2 regions of the Pseudomonas sp. GW823-FHT04A03 genome follow, and region 2 is predicted to be linked to the other one. Evidence: predicted binding sites of a transcription regulator. Region 2 holds the regulator's gene; the other holds the start of a gene.
The links. The regulator FliA, encoded in region 2, starts transcription of late flagellar genes. The targets are predictions, from matches to a motif close to CTAAAGTTTNNNNNNNNNNNGCCGNTAA.
Positions count from the first base shown of each region.

Region 1: a site for FliA is predicted at 2,952-2,979, ahead of AC1Q9F_RS13940 (methyl-accepting chemotaxis protein). Genes of this name have one in related genera too.

Region 1 covers NZ_JBXAIV010000004.1:288,757-295,196, forward strand. The annotation lists gene AC1Q9F_RS13915 (hypothetical protein) at 1-81, shown strand, start outside; gene AC1Q9F_RS13920 (methyl-accepting chemotaxis protein) at 191-1,036, opposite strand; partial or broken gene AC1Q9F_RS13925 (cache domain-containing protein) at 1,058-2,128, opposite strand; gene AC1Q9F_RS13930 (cell division protein ZapA) at 2,228-2,530, opposite strand; gene AC1Q9F_RS13935 (hypothetical protein) at 2,527-2,757, opposite strand; gene AC1Q9F_RS13940 (methyl-accepting chemotaxis protein) at 3,036-4,661, shown strand; gene AC1Q9F_RS13945 (potassium/proton antiporter) at 4,924-6,440, shown strand, end outside.
Region 2 covers NZ_JBXAIV010000011.1:106,532-118,226, forward strand. The annotation lists gene flhA (flagellar biosynthesis protein FlhA) at 1-1,598, shown strand, start outside; gene flhF (flagellar biosynthesis GTPase FlhF) at 1,610-2,950, shown strand; gene fleN (flagellar synthesis regulator FleN) at 3,064-3,894, shown strand; gene fliA (RNA polymerase sigma factor FliA) at 3,891-4,631, shown strand; gene AC1Q9F_RS23405 (chemotaxis response regulator CheY) at 4,799-5,170, shown strand; gene AC1Q9F_RS23410 (protein phosphatase CheZ) at 5,189-5,977, shown strand; gene AC1Q9F_RS23415 (chemotaxis protein CheA) at 6,017-8,287, shown strand; gene AC1Q9F_RS23420 (protein-glutamate methylesterase/protein-glutamine glutaminase) at 8,337-9,482, shown strand; gene AC1Q9F_RS23425 (flagellar motor protein) at 9,482-10,222, shown strand; gene motD (flagellar motor protein MotD) at 10,235-11,125, shown strand; gene AC1Q9F_RS23435 (ParA family protein) at 11,169-11,695, shown strand, end outside.

The DNA of each region.
Region 1 (6,440 bases), on a different contig from region 2:
GTAGCGGGAAAATCCATGGCTATCACCAAAGAAAGCCACACGATACAAGTTAACTACGATCCATTTGTCACATTCCCATAATTTTTGTTAGCGGAACGTGCAGGTGCAGGTGCCTCCTACACTGAGGCACCACTTCAGTAACTTCGGCCACCCTCTCTTTCATTCAAAAAAACAAAATGGGCGTAGATGTTCAACTCAACTTGAACCCACCCATCTGCCGCGCCAGATCATCCGCCAACCGCTGCAACATCTGACAATCCTCACGACACGCCCGAACCTCCCCCGCCGTCGCCCGCGCCAGATCGGAAATCCCCTGCACGTTGCGGTTGATCTCTTCGGTCACCGCCGACTGCTCCTCGGTCGCCGTCGCCACCTGATGGTTCATGTCGCTGATGCGCTCGACCTGCCCGGTAATCGCAGTCAAAGAAGCCCCGGTACGCTGACTCGATTCAACGCCTGTCCCCGTCGCGGCCTGCCCGGTGCGCATCGATGAAACCGCATTCTCCGCGCCCTGCTTGAGGCTGCCGATCATCTGCTGAATCTCGTCGGTAGACGCCTGAGTCCGTCGCGCCAATGTCCGCACTTCATCAGCCACCACCGCAAAACCACGCCCCATGTCCCCGGCTCGCGCCGCTTCAATCGCCGCGTTCAACGCCAAAAGGTTGGTCTGCTCGGACACCCCGCGAATCACCGCCAGCACCTGATCGATCGACGCCACCTGATGCGCCAGCTCCCCCACTGCGCCGGCGGCGACGCCAATTTCATCGGACATGCTTTCTATATGGCGAATCGAGCCCCCGACCACTTCCCGCGCCTGCATCGCTTCATCGCGGGCAGTTTGCGAGGCGAGCGCCGCATTACCGGCGTTCTGGGCAATTTCCTGCACGGTCAGGCCCATCTCGTGGACGGCGGTGGCGACCATGTCGGTCATTTCCTGCTGGCGACCTGAACGTTCGGCGGTGTTATCCACAACCCTGGCCACCTGGCCGACGGCAACGCGCAGACGCTCGCTGGTGGTGAGCACTTCACCGATCATCCCGCGCTGGCTGTCGAGGAAACGGTTGAAGCCCCGAGCGAGGTCGCCCAGTTCATCGGCGCGGCTGGAATCTAACCGATGGGTCAAATCTCCACCACCGCTACCGATTGCTACCAGCGCAGCTGTTACCTGACGAATCGGTCGCACCAATCCCTGAGCCAGCCAGATCACCAGCGCCAGGCAAACCAGTGCCACCGCCAGACCGATGCCGCTGCTCATCCACATCGCCCGGCGGGCTTCGGCGTAGATCTGCGACTGTGGCACTTCGGCCACCAGGGTCCAGCCGAGGTCGCGCAAAGGCAGGCTGAAGGCGAGGAAGTCTTCACCGTCGCGCTGGAAGCTGCTGTTGGCGGCCACTTTGTGGCCCATGACCGCTTGCGCCGCGTTGGCGCCGATCTGCTCCGTGAGGGTGCGCTTGCCGCTGAACTGCGCCTCGGGATGGACCTGGATCAAACCGTCGGAACGCACGAGATAGACCTTCCCGCGCTCGCCGAAACTGAAATTGTGGATCAGCTCCGACAGCTCTTTCATGCTCAGCCCAAGCCCCGCAACGCCGACCACTTTGCCGGCCTGCTCCACCTTCAAATCGATGAACAGCGCCAGCTCTCCGGTGGCCCCGTCGTTGTCGATGTTCAGGGTTCGCGGCTGATTGCTGTCGAGGAAGGAATAGAACCAGGCATCGGCCGGTTTGGATCGGCTGAGGGTGCGATCCAGGCCTTTTTCGGTGATGTAGTGATTGGATTCGGTGCCGATGATCAGCGCCGTAAACGCCTTGTGTTCGGCGCGGATGCCTTCCAGATACTGCGCGAAGCCAGCCGTTTTGCCGGAGTCTTCACCATTGGCCAGCCAGTCGCGGACCATCGTGTTGCTGGCGATGTCCTTGGCGGCGGTGAGGGGTTGAACGAGGATTCGTTCGATGTCGTTGCGCGTCGCTTCGATGCTCGACGGCAGCGCCTGTTCGACCAGATAGCTCTGGGCGAGGCGGTTGACCACCAGGGTATAAATGCCAACCACGATCAGAATGCTGACCAGCAGGGCGGTGCCCATACCGAGGATCAGCTGCCACTGAATACTGCGACGCCAGAACTGCATGGAGCACCCCCAAAGAATAAGAGGCTGAAACACTGCAACAGCCGTGCCGATTGTATACAACGAAATCGACAATCTTATTCTTTGGTTGTGCGCAACCCATCAACCCTGATTGATGGTCTTGGCGATGGTCTCGACCGTGGCGCTGACTTGCTCTTGGTAACGCTCGAGTTCTTCCTGATGCTGCTTCTTCATTTCAATCTGCTGCGAGCACAGATTCATCGCCGCCAGCACCAGCAGGCGGTCACCGATCAGCGTCGGGTATTTGCGTTTGGTCTCGGCCAGTGCGGCCTTGAGCATCAATGCGGCGTCCAGCAGGGTCTGTTCTTCCCCGGCCGGTGCCTTGATCGAATAGTCCTCCCCCATGATGGAGACGACTTTTACCCCTGCTATGCCGTGGCTCATGCGCTGACAGGACCTGCGTTGACGCGATCAACCAGGGCCTGGATGCGCGCGGCGGTGGCGCCGTGCTTTTCTTCCTGTTCCATCAGGCTCAGTTGCAGGCTTTCGTTTTCATCCTTGGCCTGGGCCAGTTCCGTGGACAGGGTCTGGTTGGTTTCCGACAGGGTCTGGTTCTGTTGCACCAGATCACTGACGAGCTGTTCCAATTGGCTGAGGGATGCTTCCAACATTTTGATCTTCCAGGGCATTTTCAAAGGGCGCGTACGATAAAGAAAAGTCGTCGTTGACGCCAGGGTTAAACCGGCGCAAGGCCTTGATTTTCCTGGCGGCTCGACTGTTCTTGCGAGTCTTAGAGACTGTCATCTGCCGATCTGGTTCCTGCACTTCGTCGCTTGCGTGTGGATGCGACAAATACGCGCACCGACTCAAGACTTTAGTCGTATGACCGATAAGTCATCCAACAGCAGTCTCAGCCCGCATGGATGCGGCCCTTCCTGGTATACGCCCCATGTCCCTTCGAAATATGAATATCGCCCCCCGGGCGTTCACCGGCTTCGCCCTGATCGGCGGCCTGATGCTGATTCTCGGTGTGTTCGCACTGAACCAGATGAGCAAAATCCGCGGCGCCGCCGAAAACATCACTACCACCAGCGTGCCGAGCATCAAGAACCTCGACGAGTTCACTCAGTTGACCCTGCGTCTGCGGGTGCTGTCGTACCGCTTGCTGGTAAACCGTGAGCCGGACGTCCAGCAGAAAACCGTCGAACTGCTGGAAATGCGCAACCAGCAGATCCGCAAGGCCCAGACCGATTACGAGCCGTTGATCGGCAGCCCGGCCGAGCGTGCAGCCTACGACCAGTACGTGCAGTTGCTGGGTCAGTACCGCCAGATCGAAGACCGGATGAAAACCCTGTCGCGCAACAACCAGGTGGATGAGCTGCGCAACCTGCTGAACACCCAGTTGCTCGACAACTCCGAGGCGATGAACACCGTGCTCAACCGCCTGATGCAGATCAACGGCGAGCAGATCAGCAATACCAACCAGCAAGCCGCCGAGCAATATTCTTCGGCCTTCAATCTGGTGGTGACGCTGCTGGTGATCGCTACCGGCCTGACTTTCCTGTTCGCCTGGTTGCTGACCGTCAGCATCACCAAGCCGATCTCCAAAGCACTGGATGCGGCGGAAACCATCGCCGAAGGCAACCTGACCCAGCCGATCCACGTTGACGGCACCGACGAAGCCGGGCGCCTGCTGGCGGCCATGGCCAAGATGCAGTCGAAGCTGCGCGACACCCTACAGCGGATTTCCGGCTCGGCCACCCAACTGGCGTCCGCCGCCGAAGAGCTGAACAGCGTCACCGACGAAAGCGCCCGTGGTCTGACCCAGCAGAACAACGAGATCGAGCAGGCCGCCACGGCGGTCAACGAGATGACCAGCGCTGTTGAAGAAGTTGCACGCAACGCCGTCAGCACTTCGGAAGCCTCGAAGAACGCCACCACCTCCGCCGGCGACGGCCGTGATCTGGTGCAGGAAACCGTCAGCGCCATCGAACGCATGAGCGCCGACGTGCAGAGCACCGCGACCCTGATCGGCGATCTGGCCAACGAATCCCGTGACATCGGCAAGGTGCTGGACGTGATCCGTGGCCTGGCTGACCAGACCAACCTGCTGGCACTCAACGCTGCCATCGAAGCAGCCCGTGCCGGTGAAGCCGGTCGTGGTTTTGCCGTGGTGGCTGACGAAGTCCGTGCCCTGGCCCACCGCACCCAGCAGTCGACCAGCGAAATCGAGCGCATGATCGGCAGCATCCAGAGTGGCACCGAACACGCCGTGGATTCGATGCGCAACAGCACCGAGCGCGCCGAGTCGACCCTGAACATCGCCCGTGGCGCCGGCCTGTCGCTGGACACCATCAACACGGCCATCGTCGAAATCAACGAGCGCAACCTGGTGATCGCCAGCGCCGCTGAAGAGCAGGCGCAAGTGGCGCGGGAAGTGGATCGTAATCTGGTGAACATCCGCGATCTGTCGGTGCAATCGGCGACCGGGGCGAATCAGACCAGTGCGGCGAGTAATGAGCTGTCGCGTCTGGCGCTGGATCTGAACAATATGGTTGGGCGGTTTAGCCTCTGAGATAGAAGCCCCCTTTTGATCATTCCCACGTCGAGAGGTTGATCGTTCCCACGCTCTGCGTGGGAATACAGCCCGGGACGCTCTGCGTCCCAAAAGCGGACGCAGAGCGTCCATTGAGGCATTCCCACGCGGAGCGTGAGAACGATCGCCTCCCCTGGTACAAAACCTTTTTGACAGCATCACATTTCAACAGGTTAGAATCGCTGGCACGCAGACTGCATGGTCAGTTTGTGCCCGTCTTTCCGCTTCTGGAGTACTGCCTTTGAATGCGACGACCATCAACAGCCTGTTCTTGATCGGCGCGTTGCTGGTAGGCGCAAGCATTCTTGTCAGCTCCCTCTCTTCCCGTCTCGGCATCCCGATTCTGGTGATCATCCTCGCGGTCGGCATGACTGCCGGGGTCGATGGCGGCGGCATCATTTTCGATAACTACCCGACGGCCTATCTGGTCGGCAACCTCGCACTGGCGGTGATCCTGCTCGACGGTGGCTTGCGAACCCGGGTGTCCAGTTTCCGCGTGGCCTTGTGGCCGGCCTTGTCGCTGGCCACGGTCGGAGTGCTCATCACCACCGGCCTCACCGGCATGGCCGCTGCGTGGCTGTTCGACCTCAATCTGATTCAAGGCCTGCTGATCGGCGCCATCGTCGGTTCCACGGATGCCGCGGCGGTGTTCTCGCTGCTCGGCGGCAAGGGCCTGAACGAGCGGGTAACCGCCAGCCTGGAAATCGAATCCGGCAGTAACGACCCGATGGCGGTGTTCCTCACCGTGACCCTGATCGACATGCTCGCCAGCGGCCAGACCGGCCTGCACTGGAGCCTGCTGACCCATCTGATCCGCGAGTTCGGCATCGGTGGCGTGATCGGTCTGGGCGGTGGCTGGCTGATGCTGCAACTGGTCAACCGGATCAATCTGGCGGCCGGTCTGTATCCGATTCTGGTGATCGCCGGCGGTCTGGTGGTGTTCGCCCTGACCAACGCCCTGCACGGCAGCGGCTTCCTCGCCGTTTACCTGTGCGGTCTGGTGATCGGCAACCGGCCGGTGCGCAGTCGTCACGGCATCCTGCACATGCTCGACGGCATGGCGTGGCTGGCGCAGATCGGTATGTTCCTGGTGCTGGGACTGCTGGTCACTCCGCATGACCTGCTACCGATCGCCTTGCCTGCCCTGGGTCTGGCGCTGTGGATGATTCTGTTCGCACGGCCGCTGTCGGTGCTGGTCGGGCTGCTGCCGTTCAAGGCCTTCCATGGCCGCGAGAAAGCCTTCATTTCCTGGGTTGGCCTGCGTGGCGCGGTACCGATCATTCTGGCGGTGTTCCCGCTGATGGCCGGGTTGCCGAATGCGCAGCTGTACTTCAACCTCGCCTTCTTTATCGTGCTGGTGTCGCTGCTGGTGCAGGGCACGAGCCTGCCGTGGGTGGCCAAGCTGCTCAAGGTGACGGTGCCGCCGGAGCCGGCGCCGATCTCCCGTGCCGCCCTCGAAGTACACGTCACCAGCGAGTGGGAGCTGTTCGTTTACAAGCTCGGCGCGGAAAAATGGTGCATCGGCTCACCCCTGCGCGAGCTGAAAATGCCCGAAGGCACACGTATCGCCGCCCTGTTTCGCGGTCAGCAACTGCTCCATCCGTCGGGTAGTACGGTGCTGGAAGTCGATGATTTGCTGTGTGTTATCGGCCATGAACACAACCTTCCGGCCCTCGGAAAACTGTTCAGCCAGGCGCCGCAACGCGGCCTCGATCTGCGCTTCTTCGGCGACTTCGTACTCGAAGGAGATGCCCAGCT
Region 2 (11,695 bases):
AGGCCCAGGCCAAGGCCCGTCGTCAGGAAGTCGCCCAAGAGGCAGAGTTCTACGGTTCGATGGACGGTGCCAGCAAATTCGTGCGTGGTGACGCCATCGCCGGCCTGCTGATTCTGTTCATCAACCTGATCGGCGGCATGGCCGTCGGTATCTTCCAGCACAACATGACCTTTGCCGACGCGGGCAAGGTTTACGCCTTGCTGACCATCGGTGACGGTTTAGTGGCGCAATTGCCATCACTGTTGTTATCTACAGCTGCGGCGATCATGGTGACCCGTGCTTCCGGTTCGGAAGACATGGGCAAGCAGATCAATCGCCAGATGTTCGCCTCGCCCAAAGCGCTGGCGGTGGCTGCCGGTCTGATGGCGGTCATGGGCCTGGTGCCGGGCATGCCGCACTTCTCGTTCCTGTCCATGGCTGCTCTGGCCGCCGGTGGCGCTTACCTGTTCTGGAAGAAGCAGAACGTCGCCAAGGTGCAGGCGCTGCAAGAGGTTCAGCGTCAGCAGGAATTGCTGCCGTCGCCGGCCCGCGCCATGGAAACCAAGGAGCTGGGCTGGGACGACGTGACCCCGATCGACATGATCGGCCTGGAAGTCGGCTACCGCCTGATTCCGCTGGTGGACCGCAACCAGGGCGGGCAATTGCTGGCGCGGATCAAGGGCGTGCGCAAAAAGCTCTCGCAAGATCTGGGCTTCCTGATGCCGACCGTGCACATCCGCGACAACCTCGACCTGGCGCCTAGCGCCTATCGCCTGACCCTGATGGGCGTGATCCTGGCCGAAGCCGAGATCTACCCGGATCGCGAACTGGCGATCAATCCGGGGCAGGTCTACGGCACGCTCAACGGCATTACCGCCAAAGATCCGGCTTTCGGCCTGGAGGCGGTGTGGATCGAAGTCAGTCAGCGCGCGCAGGCACAATCGCTCGGTTATACCGTGGTCGATGCCAGCACCGTGGTTGCGACCCACTTGAACCAGATTCTGTACAAGCACTCCAGTGAGCTGATCGGCCACGAAGAAGTGCAGCAACTCATGCAATTGCTGGCCAAGAGCTCGCCGAAACTGGCCGAAGAGCTGGTGCCGGGCGTGGTCACGCTGTCGCAACTGCTCAAGGTATTGCAGGCGCTGCTGGCCGAACACGTGCCGGTGCGCGATATCCGCAGCATTGCCGAAGCCATCGCCAACAATGCCGCCAAGAGTCAAGATACCGCCGCTTTGGTGGCCGCTGTGCGGGTCGGCGTATCCCGCGCCATCGTCCAAAGCATTGTAGGGACTGAGTCGGAGCTGCCAGTTATCACGCTGGAGCCAAGGTTGGAACAAATATTGCTCAATAGTCTGCAGAAGGCAGGACAAGGCTCGGAAGAGGGCGTTCTGCTGGAGCCGAGCATGGCCGAGAAGCTGCAGCGTTCGCTGATCGAAGCGGCGCAGCGCCAGGAAATGCAAGGTCAGCCGGTGATCCTGTTGGTAGCAGGCCCGGTTCGCGCGATGCTCTCGCGCTTTGGTCGCCTGGCAGTTCCCGGACTGCATGTGCTGGCCTACCAGGAAATTCCGGACAACAAGCAAGTGACCATCGTTGCGACAGTAGGGCCCAACGGCTGAGGTAGTGGTTTATGCAAGTTAAGCGTTTTTTCGCCGCCGATATGCGTCAGGCCATGAAGCTGGTTCGTGATGAGCTGGGCGCTGATGCCGCCATCATTGGCAACCGCCGCATTGCCGGCGGCGTCGAGCTGACGGCGGCGCTCGATTACAAACTGTCGGCGCTGGCCCCGCGTGTTCCGAACATGGAACTCGAGGATGAGCTGCGCAAGACCCAGTCGCGCATCGTCACCGCCCAGGCCGAACTGAGCCTGCGTGGCGAAGCCGACGGCAACACCAATCGCCAGCTGTTCGCCGGGCTGCCGTTGACGGCCGGCCTGCCGCTGACCGCTGCCGAGCCGCTGACCGAACCGACCTACGAGGCTCCGGCCCGTCCAGCCCCGGCGCCTGCAGCGGTTTCCGCTGGCGTCGACCCGCGTGCTCTCGACTCGATGCGTTTCGAGCTCAACAGCCTGCGCGAGCTGATGGAAGTGCAACTCGGCACCCTGGCCTGGAACCAGCTGCAAGGCAGCCGTCCGGCTCAGGCCAACCTGTACCGTCGTCTGCAACGCATCGGTTTGTCCGGCCCGCTGTCCCGTGATCTGCTGTCGATGATCACCGAGATCGACGAACCTCGTCAGGCCTGGCGCATGCTGCTGGCGCACCTGGCGCGGATGATTGCCGTACCGGAAGTCGAGCCGCTGGAAGAGGGTGGGGTGATTGCCATGGTCGGCCCTGCCGGCATGGGCAAGACCACCACCCTCGCCAAACTGGCCGCCCGTTACGTGCTCAAGTACGGCGCGCAGAACATCGCGCTGGTGAGCATGGACAGTTTCCGTATCGGCGCGCAGGAGCAGCTCAAGACTCTGGGTCGCATCCTTAACGTTTCGGTGACCCACGTCGATCCGGGCCAGTCCCTGGTGCAGGCGCTGGATCCACTGCTGCGCAAACGCGTGGTGCTGATCGATACCGCCGGCCTGCAAGCCAGCGATCCGGCACTGCGCATGCAGCTGGAAAGTCTGGCCGGTCGTGGCATTCGGTCGAAAAATTATCTGGTCCTGGCAACCACCAGCCAGAAACAGGTTCTAACCGCCGCTTATCACAGTTACAAGCGTTGCGGGCTGGCCGGGTGCATCCTGACTAAACTGGATGAGACGGCCAGCCTTGGCGAAGTGCTGAGCCTGGCGATCAGTCACGAACTGCCGGTCGCCTACCTGACCGATGGGCCGCGTATTCCGGATGATCTGCATCTGCCGCGCCGTCATCAACTGGTCAGCCGCGCCGTCAGTGTGCAAATGCAGGAAGAACCCAGCGAAGAAGCCATGGCTGACATGTTCGCTGATATCTACCACAGTCCGACCAAGCAGGTTGGCTGAGGTAATGAACCGTTTTTGTACCTACATCGATGGTCTGCCATGCATTGTTCCGGTTGTGAACGCGCAGCCAGTAATGTGGCCTCCGTCTATGCAAGACAAGGTAAAGAAATAACATGGGCAGCATGCATCCCGTACAGGTGATCGCGGTGACCGGCGGCAAAGGTGGCGTCGGCAAGACTAATGTGTCAGTGAACTTGTCCCTGGCCCTGGCAGAGCTTGGCCGTCGGGTCATGCTGCTGGACGCCGACCTGGGGCTGGCGAACGTCGACGTTCTGCTGGGCCTCACACCCAAACGCACCCTGGCCGACGTGATCGAAGGCCGCTGCGAGCTGCGCGACGTGCTGTTGCAAGGCCCCGGCGGGATCCGCATCGTGCCGGCCGCTTCCGGCACCCAGAGCATGGTTCACCTGAGCCCGGCCCAGCATGCCGGCCTGATTCAGGCGTTCAGCGACATCGGCGACAATCTCGATGTACTGGTGATCGACACCGCTGCGGGTATTGGTGACTCGGTAGTCAGTTTTGTTCGCGCAGCCCAGGAAGTGTTGCTGGTGGTCTGCGACGAGCCGACCTCGATCACCGACGCCTACGCGCTGATCAAGCTGCTCAACCGCGATTACGGCATGAACCGCTTCCGCGTCCTGGCCAACATGGCCCAGAGCCCGCAGGAAGGTCGCAATCTGTTCGCCAAGTTGACCAAGGTCACGGATCGCTTCCTCGACGTCGCCCTACAATACGTCGGCGCAGTGCCCTACGACGAAAGCGTGCGCAAGGCGGTGCAGAAGCAGCGTGCGGTCTATGAAGCCTTCCCGCGTTCCAAGTGCGCACTGGCGTTCAAGGCGATCGCACAGAAGGTCGACACCTGGCCGCTGCCCGCCAACCCGCGCGGTCACCTCGAATTTTTCGTCGAGCGCCTCGTGCAGCAAACGGCAGGACCTGTGCTATGACCGCCAGCGGTATGAACCTTTACAAAAAGTCGGCGCGTGACGCGCAGTACGAGCTGATCGAGCGTTACGCGCCACTGGTCAAACGCATCGCCTACCACTTGCTGGCGCGATTGCCGGCCAGTGTGCAGGTCGAAGACCTGATCCAGGCCGGGATGATCGGCCTGCTTGAAGTCTCGACCAAATACGACGCCAGCAAGGGCGCCAGTTTTGAAACGTACGCGGGCATCCGGATCCGCGGTGCGATGCTCGATGAAGTCCGTAAGGGGGACTGGGCACCGCGCTCGGTTCACCGCAATACCCGTATGGTCAGCGACGCGATTCGCTCGATTGAAGCTAAAACCGGCCGTGACGCTAAAGATCACGAAGTTGCGGCCGAACTCCAATTGAGTCTCGACGATTACTACGGGATTTTGAACGACACCCTGGGCAGCCGGCTGTTCAGTTTCGACGACCTGTTGCAGGACGGCGAACACGAAGGGCTGCACGAGGATGGCGCCAGTGCTCATCTGGAGCCGTCGCGCGATCTGGAAGACGAACGTTTCCAGGCCGCGCTGGCGGACGCGATTGCCAATTTGCCGGAGCGTGAGCGACTGGTGTTGGCGCTGTACTACGACGAAGAGCTGAACCTCAAGGAAATCGGTGAAGTCCTTGGCGTCAGTGAATCGCGGGTCAGCCAGTTACACAGCCAGTGCGCGGCCCGCTTGCGGGGGCGTTTGGGGGAGTGGCGAGCGCGCTGAAGGCAGTGTGGGGACACTGCGAACGAGGCTGGTGCGGTGGTGAACGGCACCGGTCTTGCTCTGTTGTGCTCCAGACAGTCATCGAGTGTTTTGCCGGATTGATTGAAATGGCGCGTCCAGGTGCTGGACGCGTTTAAGACTGCTTGGAGGTCGAATTGAACAAAGACATGAAAATCCTCATCGTTGATGACTTCTCAACGATGCGGCGGATCATCAAGAACCTGTTGCGTGATCTCGGGTTCACCAACACCGTTGAAGCCGACGATGGCACCACCGCCATTCCGGTGCTCAACAGCGGCAGCATCGACTTTCTGGTGACCGACTGGAACATGCCTGGCATGACCGGTATCGACCTGCTGCGCCACGTGCGCGCCGATGAAAAGCTCAAGCACCTGCCAGTGCTGATGGTGACCGCTGAAGCCAAGCGCGAGCAGATCATCGAAGCGGCCCAGGCCGGCGTTAACGGCTATGTGGTCAAACCTTTCACGGCCCAGGCGTTGAAAGAAAAAATCGAGAAGATTTTCGAACGCATCGGCTGATGAACGCGCGGGGGAGCTATGGAGCATAAAGAATCTTCACAGGGCGACTTCGAGTCGACCCTGAAAAAACACGCGGTCGAACTGGTCGAAAGCCTTGAAAAGGGCAGGTTCGGCGACGCTGTGCAACTGATCCATGAGCTCAATCAGACCCGTGACCGTGGCCTGTACCAGGAAGTGGGCAAGCTCACGCGTGAACTGCACAGTGCGATCGTCAATTTCCAGATCGATCCGCACATGCCGCAGGCTGAGGAAGTGTCGCAAATCACCGACGCTACCGAGCGCCTGGGCTACGTGGTCAAACTGACCGAAGCTGCCGCCAACCGCACCATGGATCTGGTGGAAAGCGCGACCCCTGTGGTCAATGGCCTGGCTGACGAAGCCCAGGCCTTGAGCGCCGATTGGGGCCGCTTCATGCGCCGTGAGGTCGGGGCTGAAGAGTTCCGTGAACTGGCGCGCCGGGTTGACGGTTTTCTGGCACGCAGCAGCGCGGACAACCGCGCGGTGTCGAGCAATCTGAACGACATTCTGCTCGCCCAGGATTACCAGGACCTCACAGGCCAGGTGATCAAGCGCGTGACCCAATTGGTCACCGAAGTCGAAAGCAACCTGCTCAAGCTCGTGCTCATGGCCAGCCAGGTGGACCGCTTTGCGGGCATCGAACATGACCGTGCGGCGATGCTTGCTGAAAAAGATCCACAAAAACATCTCTCGCAGGGTGAAGGTCCGCAGATTCATGCCGATAAACGAGAAGACGTTGTGTCCGGTCAGGACGATGTGGACGATTTGCTATCCAGCCTTGGATTTTGAGTTTTTTTGGGTTTTTAGACCTGTAGGAGCACCCCATTAATGAGCTTCGGCGCCGATGAAGAGATCCTTCAGGATTTCCTGGTTGAGGCCGGCGAGATTCTTGAGCAACTGTCCGAACAACTGGTCGAGCTGGAAAGCCGCCCGGATGACGCAGATCTGCTCAACGCAATTTTTCGCGGTTTCCACACTGTAAAAGGGGGCGCCGGCTTCCTTCAGCTCAACGAGCTGGTGGAGTGCTGTCACATCGCCGAAAACGTGTTCGACATCCTGCGCAAGGGTGAACGACGCGTCGATGCAGAACTGATGGACGTGGTGCTCGAAGCGCTGGACGCGGTGAACAGCATGTTCAGCGAAGTCCGCGATCGTAGCCCGATCACCGCCGCCACCCCGGAACTGCTGGCCGCCCTGGCGCGTCTGGCTGAACCGCAATCGGCGGATGAAGCCCCGGCTTCGCCTGTTGCCGAGATGATCGAAGAACTGGTCGTCGAAGGCGATTCGGGTGACATCACCGATAACGAATTTGAACAGTTGCTGGACTCGCTGAACGCCGTCAAGGCCGAAGCCGAAGCCCCGGCGGCTGCCGCTGCACCTGCTTCCGATGAAGCGGCCAGCGATGAAATCACCGACGCCGAGTTCGAGTCGCTGCTCGACCAGTTGCATGGCAAGGGCCAGTTCGCGGCTGACGCCGTGGCTCCGGCCGCTGCGGCACCTGCTGCTCCGGCGGCGGGCGACAGCTCGGACATCACCGACGACGAATTCGAAGCCTTGCTTGATCAGTTGCACGGCAAGGGCAACTTTGCCGTCGATGCGCTGGAGTCGGCGATTGCTTCGGTTCCTGCGCCTGCTGCCCCGGCAGCAGCTGCGGCCGGTAGCGATCTGATCACCGACCACGAGTTCGAATCGCTGCTCGACGATCTGCATGGCAAAGGCAAGTTCACTGACGTTGCCACCGGTGCCGTCGTGACGGCCGGCAATGCTTCGGCGGTTGCAGCGCCTGCCGCCAAGGCCCCGGCCGCTGCGGCAAAACCTGCTGCAAAAGCGCCTGAGCCGAAAGCCGAACCGGCCAAACCGGCTGCCGCCGCTGCACCGGCTCCGGCCCGTGCACCGGCGACGCCGCCACCGGAAAAACCGGCGAGCGAAGCCGAGACCACCGTACGTGTGGACACCGCGCGTCTCGACGAAATCATGAACATGGTCGGCGAGCTGGTGCTGGTGCGTAACCGTCTGGTGCGCCTGGGCCTGAACAGCGGCGACGAGTCGATGCAGAAGGCCGTGTCGAACCTCGACGTGGTCACCGCCGACTTGCAGACCGCCGTCATGAAGACCCGGATGCAGCCGATCAAGAAAGTCTTCGGCCGCTTCCCGCGTCTGGTTCGCGACCTGGCACGCCAGCTCAAGAAAGAGATCAACCTGGAACTGGTGGGCGAAGAGACCGACCTCGACAAGAACCTCGTCGAGGCACTGGCCGACCCGCTGGTCCACTTGGTGCGCAACGCGGTCGACCACGGCATCGAGTCGCCGGAAGAACGCGAAGCGTCGGGCAAGGCCCGTGGCGGCAAGGTGATCCTGGCGGCCGAGCAGGAAGGCGACCACATCCTGCTGTCGATCTCCGATGACGGCAAAGGCATGGACCCGAACGTCCTGCGTGCCATCGCCGTGAAGCGCGGTGTGATGGACAAGGATGCCGCCGATCGCCTGAGCGACACCGAGTGCTACAACCTGATTTTCGCCCCGGGTTTCTCGACCAAGACCGAGATCTCCGACGTGTCCGGCCGCGGTGTCGGCATGGACGTGGTGAAGACCAAGATTTCCCAGCTCAACGGTTCGATCAACATCTACTCGACCAAGGGTCAGGGCTCGAAGATCGTCATCAAGGTGCCGCTGACGCTGGCGATCATGCCGACCCTGATGGTGATGCTCGGCAACCAGGCGTTCGCGTTCCCGCTGGTGAACGTCAACGAAATCTTCCACCTCGACCTGTCGACCACCAACGTGGTGGACGGCCAGGAAGTGGTGATCGTGCGGGACAAGGCGCTGCCATTGTTCTACCTCAAGCGCTGGCTGGTCAGCTCCGCCGCTCACGAAGAGCAGCGCGAAGGCCATGTGGTGATCCTTTCGGTGGGCACCCAGCGGATCGGCTTCGTCGTCGATCAACTGGTCGGCCAGGAAGAAGTGGTCATCAAGCCATTGGGCAAAATGCTCCAGGGAACTCCGGGCATGTCCGGCGCCACCATCACCGGTGACGGCCGCATTGCACTGATTCTCGATGTTCCGAGCATGCTCAAGCGTTACGCCGCACGGCGTATTTGAATCCGGGGCGGCGGGGCGACAACGTCCCGCCGCACCTAATGGAGTGTTTATGGCAGTCAAAGTCCTGGTGGTGGACGATTCGGGTTTTTTCCGCCGCCGCGTCTCGGAAATTCTTTCAGCGGATCCGAGCATCCAGGTTGTCGGCACGGCAACCAACGGTAAAGAGGCGATCGATCAGGCCCTGGCCCTCAAGCCGGACGTGATCACCATGGACTACGAGATGCCGATGATGGATGGCATCACGGCCGTGCGGCACATCATGCAGCGCTGCCCGACGCCGGTGTTGATGTTCTCCTCGCTGACGCACGAAGGCGCCCGGGTCACCCTGGATGCGCTGGATGCCGGCGCGGTGGATTTCCTGCCGAAGAATTTCGAAGACATCTCCCGTAATCCGGAGAAGGTCAAGCAACTGCTGTGCGAGAAGGTTCACAGCATCTCGCGCAGCAACCGTCGTTTCAGTGCCTACAGTGCGCCGGCGCCTGCCGCTGCACCTGCGCCGACTCCTGCTCCTGCGCCGTCGGGCTTCACTAATCACGGCAGCAGTCACAGCAGTGCTCCGGCCCGTCCGGCACCTGCGCCTGCACCGACTCGCGCGCCAGCGGCCAGCGCTTCGTCGCCGGCCCCGAAACGCAAGAACTACAAGCTCGTCGCCATTGGTACATCGACCGGCGGCCCGGTAGCGCTGCAACGGGTTCTGACTCAATTGCCGGCCAACTTCCCGGCGCCGATCGTGCTGATCCAGCACATGCCGGCAGCCTTCACAAAGGCCTTCGCCGAGCGTCTGGACAAGCTGTGCCGCATCAGCGTCAAGGAAGCCGAGGATGGCGACATCCTGCGTCCGGGCCTGGCGCTGCTGGCACCGGGTGGCAAGCAGATGATGATCGACGGCCGTGGCGCGGTGAAAATCCTGCCGGGCGACGAGCGTCTGAACTACAAGCCGTGCGTGGACATCACTTTCGGTTCTGCAGCCAAGTCCTACAGTGACAAAGTTCTGGCGGTCGTACTGACCGGCATGGGCGCCGACGGCCGCGAAGGTGCACGCCTGCTCAAGCAGGGCGGCAGCACGGTCTGGGCTCAGGACGAAGCCAGTTGTGTGATCTACGGCATGCCGATGGCCATCGTCAAAGCTGACCTCGCCGACGCGGTGTACAGCCTGGACGATATCGGCAAGCACATCGTCGAGGCATGCGTCTGATGGATGTTCTAAGCCTTATCGGAATCATCATGGCGTTCGTCGCCATCATCGGCGGCAACTACCTGGAAGGTGGTCACCTCGGCGCGCTGGCCAACGGCCCGGCGGCGCTGATCGTGCTCGGTGGCACCGTCGGTGCCGCGCTGCTGCAATCGCCGATGAGCGCGTTCAAGCGCGCCATGCAGATTCTGGCCTGGATCTTTTTCCCGCCGCGTGTGGATCTGGCCGGCGGCATCGACCGCGTCGTCAACTGGAGCCTCACCGCGCGCAAGGAAGGCCTGCTGGGCCTGGAAGGCGTGGCGGATGCCGAGCCCGACGCCTACTCGCGCAAGGGCCTGCAACTGCTGGTCGACGGCGCCGAGCCGGAAGCCATCCGCAGCATCCTCGAAGTGGATTTCTACACTCAGGAAGCCCGCGATGTCGAAGCGGCCAAAGTGTTTGAAAGCATGGGCGGCTACGCGCCGACCATCGGCATCATCGGTGCGGTGATGGGCCTGATCCACGTGATGGGCAACCTGGCCGATCCGTCGCAACTGGGCAACGGTATTGCGGTCGCGTTCGTCGCCACCATCTACGGTGTGGCCAGTGCCAACCTGGTGTTGCTGCCGGTGGCCGCCAAGCTCAAGTCAATCGCGTTGCGACAGTCGCGTTATCGCGAAATGTTGTTGGAAGGGATCTTGTCGATCGCTGAAGGTGAAAACCCACGCTCCATCGAGTTGAAGCTTCAGGGCTTCATGGATTAAGGGACTAACCTCATGGCACGTCGTCGCCAGCATGAAGAGCACGTAAACCATGAACGTTGGCTGGTTTCCTACGCCGACTTCATCACCTTGCTCTTTGCCTTTTTCGTGGTGATGTACTCCATCTCGTCGATCAACGAAGGCAAGTACAAGATCATCTCCGAAGCGCTGATCGGGGTCTTCACCGACTCCGACCGCGCGCTCAAGCCGATCCCGATCGGAGAAGAACGACCGAAGACCGTGACCCCGGCCAAGCCGCTGGTCAAGGACGCCGAACAGGTCGACGCCGGCATCGCCGGGGCCAGCGATCCGCTGAAAAGCATTGCCGATGACATCAGCGCCGCGTTCGGCGACCTGATTTCCTCGAACCAGATGACCGTGCGCGGCAACGAGCTGTGGGTCGAGATCGAACTCAACTCCAGCCTGTTGTTCGGTAGCGGTGATGCGATGCCAAGCGACATCGCGTTCAACATCATCGACAAGGTCGCAGCGATCCTCAAACCGTTCGACAACCCGATCCACGTCGAAGGCTTTACCGACGATCAACCGATCCGCACTGCGCAGTACCCGACCAACTGGGAACTGTCCTCGGCGCGTTCGGCGAGCATCGTGCGCATGCTGGCCATGCAGGGCGTGAACCCTGGCCGCATGGCCTCGGTGGGCTACGGCGAATTCCAGCCGGTGGCCAATAACGCCACCGCCGAAGGCCGGGCGAAGAACCGTCGTGTGGTGCTGGTGGTGTCGCGCAATCTTGATGTGCGCCGCAGCCTGACCGGCACCGGAACCGCCCATGCGCAACCGGATGCCGCGTTGAAGCGTGCTGGCACACAAACTGCACCGACCCCGGTCAAGACGCCGGGACGCGAGAGTGCCGTCAATTCTCCGTCGCCCGCATTAATACGCTGAACCATGTCTCGGCCGAGTATCCCGGCCGGGAGGAACGATCTGAATGAGAGTCTGGGCAGTCGCCAATCAAAAGGGTGGTGTTGGTAAAACCACTTCTTCCATCGCTTTAGCCGGTTTGCTGGCAGAGGCGGGCAAGCGCGTGGTCGTGGTCGATCTCGACCCGCACGGCTCGATGACCAGCTATTTCGGTTACGACCCCGACAGCCTGGAACACAGCAACTACGACCTGTTTCTGCACAAGGGCAGCGTGCCGCAAGGCCTGCCGGGCCAGTTGTTGCTGTCGACCAGCGACGAACGTATTTCCCTGTTGCCGTCGAGCACCGCGCTGGCCACCCTCGAGCGCCAGTCGCCGGGACAGAGTGGCCTCGGTCTGGTGATCGCCAAGAGTCTGGCGCAACTGTGGCAGGACTTCGATTACGCGATCATCGACAGCCCGCCGTTGCTCGGCGTGTTGATGGTCAACGCCCTGGCCGCGAGTCAGCAACTGGTGATCCCGGTGCAGACCGAGCACCTGGCCGTCAAAGGCCTGGAGCGCATGGTCAACACCCTGGCGATGATCAACCGCTCGCG